DNA from 3 places in the Lactobacillus sp. ESL0259 genome. Region 1 is predicted to be linked to each of the others. Evidence: predicted binding sites of a transcription regulator. Region 1 holds the regulator's gene; each other region holds the start of a gene.
What was found. Region 1 encodes NrdR, which represses ribonucleotide reductase genes. Its sites were predicted from a motif close to ACACNATATATNGTGT; they were not measured.
Positions count from the first base shown of each region.

Region 2: the regulator NrdR is predicted to act here: its motif matches at 1,377-1,392, upstream of nrdJ (ribonucleoside-triphosphate reductase, adenosylcobalamin-dependent).
Region 3: the regulator NrdR is predicted to act here: its motif matches at 1,190-1,205, upstream of F5ESL0259_RS08685 (deoxynucleoside kinase).

Region 1 is NZ_REHP01000007.1:78,631-80,906, forward strand. It holds gene F5ESL0259_RS05600 (DnaD domain protein) at 1-812, opposite strand, end outside; gene nrdR (transcriptional regulator NrdR) at 815-1,282, opposite strand; gene coaE (dephospho-CoA kinase) at 1,284-1,886, opposite strand; gene mutM (bifunctional DNA-formamidopyrimidine glycosylase/DNA-(apurinic or apyrimidinic site) lyase) at 1,883-2,276, opposite strand, start outside.
Region 2 is NZ_REHP01000001.1:92,761-95,036, forward strand. It holds gene nrdJ (ribonucleoside-triphosphate reductase, adenosylcobalamin-dependent) at 1-1,305, opposite strand, end outside; gene F5ESL0259_RS00455 (YjjG family noncanonical pyrimidine nucleotidase) at 1,943-2,276, shown strand, end outside.
Region 3 is NZ_REHP01000011.1:151,933-154,208, reverse strand. It holds gene F5ESL0259_RS08690 (deoxynucleoside kinase) at 1-485, opposite strand, end outside; gene F5ESL0259_RS08685 (deoxynucleoside kinase) at 498-1,148, opposite strand; gene F5ESL0259_RS08680 (ABC transporter ATP-binding protein) at 1,842-2,276, shown strand, end outside.

The DNA.
Region 1 (2,276 bases):
GCGATAGATTGCTTAATTTGACGCATATTCAAATGATAATCACCATGTAAGCAAGGTATTGCTTCATCAACAAATTCTTGCTCGGAAAGTCCGTACATGCGCATAACAGCTCGAATAGCTTCTTCATTCTGATCAATTTCGCTGCCCGCGATTTGATAAATTTCAAATTGCTGTTTCATAAAATCCCAGTCAATATGCTCTTGCTCATTGACGGTAGCAAAAGCTTTAGAAACAGAACTGTTTTCTTTAGCAGCTTTTTTCACATCAATAGAAGGATCAATTGCTTCTTGGTCAGGTAAATGAAAAACTTCCATAAAGGATGCAGATACGTTAGGTGCTTCCTTAATTCCACTGATGCTGCTTTGACTTTGCTTAGTTTCTCTAGCAAACTCATGGCTCAATTTATTAAAGGCTGTAACACCCACTTTTTCTTTTAATAAACTTGCTAAAAGTGCGGTGGTAAAAAACTCACTGCTGGAAGGAACACTTTTAAGTTTAAAACATAAAACCTGACCCATAATTTGGTTAGTAAGCAAATGGCTTTCAATTAAACCGACAGCTTCAAGTTTATGCAACGCGGGAAATAATTTTTTGATATCGCAGTCGGCTTGCTCCTGCAAAAAATAGAGACCTTTGGCATCAGAGAGCATCGCTTGCGGATTGTAGTCTTCATTTAAGCTTAAATAAACTGCCAGCGCCAGAGATCCAATGAGCGGCTGGTATAATTTGATTAAAACCCGTAAATCCTTCGGAAAAATATCCACCCTGTTAGCAATGAAAAATGGTTGTTTGGGATCATTTGTCTCAAACATAATTAATTACCTTTCTCCCTTTTTGCAATCATATCTTCCATGGTTTTCATGAAGCTGGACATATCTTTGAATTCACGATAAATAGAGGCAAAACGAATATAAGCGACATCATCAATTTTAGCCAGTTCATCCATTACTAATTGACCAATCTTTTTGGAAGAAATCTCACTAACTCCTTGCTGACGGACTTTGTTTTCTACATGATCAACTAATTCTTCAAATTGTGAACTAGATATTGGGCGCTTTTGACCCGCAGCCATAACACCGTGTAAAATTTTTTTCCGGTTAAAAGGTTCACGAGTGCCATCATTTTTGATTACCAGTAGTGGTGTCGTCTCGACTCTTTCAAACGTAGTAAAACGAAAGCCACAGTTTTCACACTCACGCCGCCGTCTGATTGCACGATTTTCATCACTGGGGCGAGAATCTATTACTTTTGATGCATTTTTATGACAATTAGGACATTCCATATTAATACTCCTCTTTTATTTTAAGAAGCAACTGCTCAAGTTGATATTTCAGATCTTGCTTTGTACCAACATTATTAATTACAAAGTCAGCTAGTTTTTCTTTCTGAGACAAGGACATCTGACTGCGAATACGTTTCAAAGCAGCATCTTTACTTAAATGATCCCTTAACATCAGCCGCTTTAACTGCAAAGATTCAGGTATGGCAATTAATAAAGTGCAGTCACAATATTTTTGACCATTTGCTTCAAACAAAACTGGTGCATCTACAATAATTAAAGGCTTTTTAGCAACCTTGTTTAGCGCAATTTTAGCTTGTATTTCTTTAAAAATCAACGGATGGGTAATTTTATTAAGAATGTCAAGCTGCTTTGCGTCATTAAAAACTATTTGGCCTAAAACTGATCGGTTGATTGATTGATCTTCATTGATTATTTGTGCACCAAATTGCTTTTTGACTAATTCATACCCTTTATTACCAACATTTAAAATATCATGAGCTATTTGGTCACAGTCTATCACGGGTATGTGCTTTTCTTTAAAAAAGATATCTGCTGTGCTTTTGCCGCTGGCTATTCCACCAGTTAAGCCCAAAATAGTTGTCATTTATAAATCACCTGACATTTAGGGCAAAAAGTAGTTCCTCGGCCGTTTACTTTAATTTTTTCAAGAGGAGTTCCGCAACGTTCACAAGGTTCGCCCTTATGATCATATACTTGCAACATTTTTTGAAAACCGCCGGTCTTGCCATTAGCATCAAGATATGTATGAACAGTAGTGCCCCTTTCTGCTATAGCTAATTCTATCAACGAATTAATATTATCGTGCAGTTCTGCAACTTTTATTGCCGGGATACTATTAGCCATACACAATGGGTGAATTTTTGTTTCCCACAAAACTTCATCAACGTAAATGTTACCAAGACCGGCCACTACTGACTGATCAAGCAATGTGTTTTTGATATTTTTCTTTTTACGAGCTAAGCCATCTTGCAAG
Region 2 (2,276 bases), on a different contig from region 1:
TTCGGCAATATACGGGAATACTTCAAACAGGTTGCATGGTTCACCATTACCCAAGGAAATTTCTCCACAAGGGTTAGTACCCTCAACATCACCGTCAATATCTTTTTGATAACCGTCAATGATCCGGCCATAATTACGAGATAAATCCAGGTTAACTATTCCCGGTTCACCATTTTCTCTAATACCGTTTGCGATTAGTTCATATTCATCAAAGTTAGAATCAATGGCTACACTGTTGTTTGAGGCCCAACGGTGGTGGTAAAGTTTGTCTTTATCTTGTTTCATAGTGATAAAGTCTTGGTCGGTGCTTGTACCTAAAGCTAGTTCCGCTGACCTTCTTACATTACCAGCAACGACTGTTTTACCAATCAGGTTGCAGATATCCGTACAATCAACAGAAGTTAAGTTGCCGTCAGCCCGGTTGTTAATAATGTTGTTAATATCGAAAAACATTTCCACTAAGGGCATAGGACCAGAAGCGGTACCGCCAAAGCCGTGAATTTTAGCTCCGTAAGGACGAATTCTGCTGATGTCAAGTACCAGCTTGGTCTTATTCTCGGGATTAGTTTGATTGAAGTGCATGTCGATTAAACGGGCATTAGCTAAAACCCAACCTTCGCGAGTATCAGGCAAATTGTAATAAACGTAATCTGATTTGTCCTTGCTTTGCTTGGCCCACTCATCTTTATCCGTTGCACCAAGTTTAACTGAATCAGCGTATGAAGCACTGTTTTTATCAATTACAACCGTTAAATCAATTTTATTATCAACTGTAGGAATCTTTTTAATATTGTCTTGGACAACAGAAAAGCCAACGCCGCCACCTTTCATTGATTCGTCAAAAAGAAATGAGAAAGGCATTGAAACTGCTTCTTGCGTTTGACCTAAATAGTCGGGAACTATATGGCTATCACCGTATTTTTGCGGCCGAATAGCAATAAACCAGCAATTATTTAACGAGTCACCATTGCGCTTTTGGTAGTCGGTGCCGGAAACCCACAGATTACGTCCAGAAGGCGTTGCTCCTAAACCGTACACTAGTTTAAATAAATCCTTGGCTTCGTTTGTTAGTTCAGCGACTACTTCTTTTGAAGGAGTGCCTTTGAGACGAGGATCAAGGTTAATGTTGCCCTCAATTACACGTTTAACCGTTTCGTCCCAATTTTCGGAACGATTTTTTTCCGGAAGCCATCTGGCATAGGTTCGTTTATAAGTAACCCAGCCAAGTTCTCCCCAATGGGGGGTGACATTTTGTTTCACTTGATCAATGTAGCCCTGATCCAACGTTATGCTCGTATTTTTCATATTCAAAGTCACTCCTTAAAATTAATTATTGTTCCACAGATACATTATCTATGGTGTCCACTAGAACTATACCACAATATCTTGTATTTGATAGAGAAAAATTTAGTCTCAAACACAAGTAAAAGTCACAACGTGATGTGCGAGTAAGTTATCGAGGTTAATAAAAAATCATATAGCATTCGCAAATATAAAAAAGCATAATAAGTTAAAAGTGATACTTATTATGCTTGAATATATGTTTAATTTTGGAGATAAACTAGCGTCTAACTAGGGCAAATATGAGAAAAATGACTCCCAGAAAAACAGCTACCGGAAGCAGTAATTGAACAAAGAAAAAGAAGGTCAGAGCACAGGTCAGAAGGAAAAATAGAATTTTAAAAAAGCCAAGACCCATTTTGATAAAAAGCCAAATGAGAAACAAAACCAATAATAGTGTAAACATGCCCAATCACCCCTTTTGCTAAAATTAAAAGATATTATAGCCGATTTTGTGAAATAGCAGAAGCAATGCAACCCAAAATTTAAAAATAGTTAATTTTGTTCTTTATCTGTGAAATATTGTTATAATAAATCTCCACACTAATTTTTAGTGAATACGTGTTATATTCTGAGGAATAGTTGGAGAGGAAGAACATGCTTGCGTTATAAACAAATAATTTTTGATGTTGATGATACCTTAATTGACTTTGCTGCTACAGAGAGTTTTGCTCTGCAGAGTCTTTTTAAAGCGCATCAATGGCCGTTAACTGATGAGCTGCAGCGGGACTATCATGCATATAATCAAGGTCTGTGGCGTGAGCTTGAGCAGGGCAAGATCGACTATGAGCAGCTGAGTAAAATAGCTTTTGCCAATTTTATTAAAGCTAAATTCGGGATTGAAATTGACGGCTTAGCAGTAATGAACGAATACCGCTCTTATTTTGGCGAAGCACATAAACTGCTCCCGGGTGTAGTTGATACTTTACGCTATG
Region 3 (2,276 bases), on a different contig from region 1:
TTATAATAATCTTCCAGTGTTGCATCATAGCTCAATTGTTCATAAGGTCGACCACGCTTTTGAATTCTTTTAATCATGGTGTCGTATGAAACTTTAATATGAACCAGCAAGTCTGGATTTTTCTTAGGCATATGCTTGAGCTCACTCATCATATTATTAAGCAGTTCGTAATAGGTAGCTACTTCTTCTTTCGTTGCACGACCAATGTCCGCATTCATTTGGAAGAAAAGGGCATCCTCATAGATTGAACGATCAAGAACGTTATTATCATCAGTCAATGCATCCTTGATACTACGAAAACGAGTGTTTAGGAAAAATACCTGAAGTAAGAATGCGTATTTTTTAGGATCAGCATAAAAAAGTGGCAATACAGGATTGTTATCGACACTCTCATAAAATGGTTTGGTTCCTAAATACTTAGCTAAAATACTGGTTAAACTGGATTTACCGGCTCCAATTGGCCCGCTTAAAACAATAACTGTCATCACGTTCCTTCTCTATTCTAAATTGCCTATTGCGTGCAATTTGTCATCAATCTGATTTAAAACTTCTTTTTTAGCATCTTCATCGCAGATAAAGTCGTATTTATCCCCGTCGATCTTAATCTTAGGAGATGCATCATATTTCTCATACCATGGTTCATAGTACTTAATTAGCCTAGCGTAATAGTCTTTTAAACTAGGATCGGTACTGATTTGCTCAAATGAACGCCCCCGCTTTTTAATGCGTTTAAGCATTGTATCCAAGGAAACATGAATGTAAATTAGTAAATCTGGCTTTTTGCTGGGATTACCTGGGGTATCTTCCATCATGTTTTCGAGTAAACTGTCGTATATCTTAAATTCAGTAGGGTCAGCTACTTTACTGTCCGCGTTCATTTTGAAAAAGAGTGCATCTTCATAAATTGAACGGTCAGATACACTATTTTTTTCACGAATTGCCTGGTTGATTTGTGCTAAACGGTGGTTAAGCAGATAGATATTAAGCAAAAAAGTATAGCGTTTCATGTCTTGATAATATAAAGGAAGAACAGGATTATTATCCACTCCCTCATAAAAGGCTTGTGTACCTAAGTGCTCAGCTAAAATACTAGTTAAACTGGATTTACCGGCTCCAATTGGCCCACTTAAAACAATAACTTGGATCACGTTCTTTCTTAAATACAATATATAGATTCTTATTTAGTTTAATACGAGATATAGTGGTATACAAGCAAAAAGTAAATTAAAATTTTAATCAAAAAGTCAAGTGATTTTGTATAATACAGAATAAAAAATTGAGTATTCAAGTAAATAATTTTTTGTAGAAGTTAGATGTTACACGTGAAACCAAAAAATCTGACCGATAAATATTAATTAATTATTTTACTGAGGATTAATGCCAATATTATCCGGTGTTAAGCCCTTTTATTCTGTACTTTGATTCTATCGATTCTGTGATAAATAAAGTAGTCAATAATTGCTCGTTTTGATTGCATTAAGTATAATAAGTGATTTTGCAATTATAGAACGAATTATTTTTTAAAGGCTCGAAAAAGTTGCAGTTGATATTTATATACTGTTGCTATGGGAAAATTTTAAGAATAAAAATTAAAAACAAATTGTTTTAATGTTAAAAAAGATATAAGATAGTAAGTAAATTATAAAATTATTAGTAAATGATGGAAACAAGAGGGCATAACTGATATCTTGAAAAGATTTTTATCTTTAGATAGTACAACTCCTGCTGTAAGTACCAGTTAAGAGTCTTTTGAAGAAGTAATGCAAAAACCATATTATCTATTGAACCAAAATCATTTTAGTATTAACTCTAAAAATAGGGATTTAGACAGGAAGTAAATCATGGACGATACTATAACAAAATTTTCGCTTTGGACCTACATTAAACGTAATTCAGGCATGTATGTAATTTTAGCCATCCTCTATTTTGGCCGGAATTTGGCACAAACTGCTGCCAGCATTTTTAAAGGTAATGCACTTACTGCTTTGACTCAGCACAGTTTAAAGGGCTTTATTGTTGATACAGGTTTAAACTTGCTTAGCTGGGGCTTTTTTCTGATTTTCTTTTTTTGTAGTTCACGGTATTCCGCTGTAATCATCAAGGCCGTCGATAATTCCATTAGGAACGCATTAGCCCATATAATTGGTCGCCAAGAGTATGAAGATTTCAACAAGCACACGGAAGCTGATTATGTTTCCTGGTTTACTAACGATATAAACCAAATTAATCAAGATGGCTTTTTCAGTTTAGAGCAAACATTTAGCAGCGCACTCCTA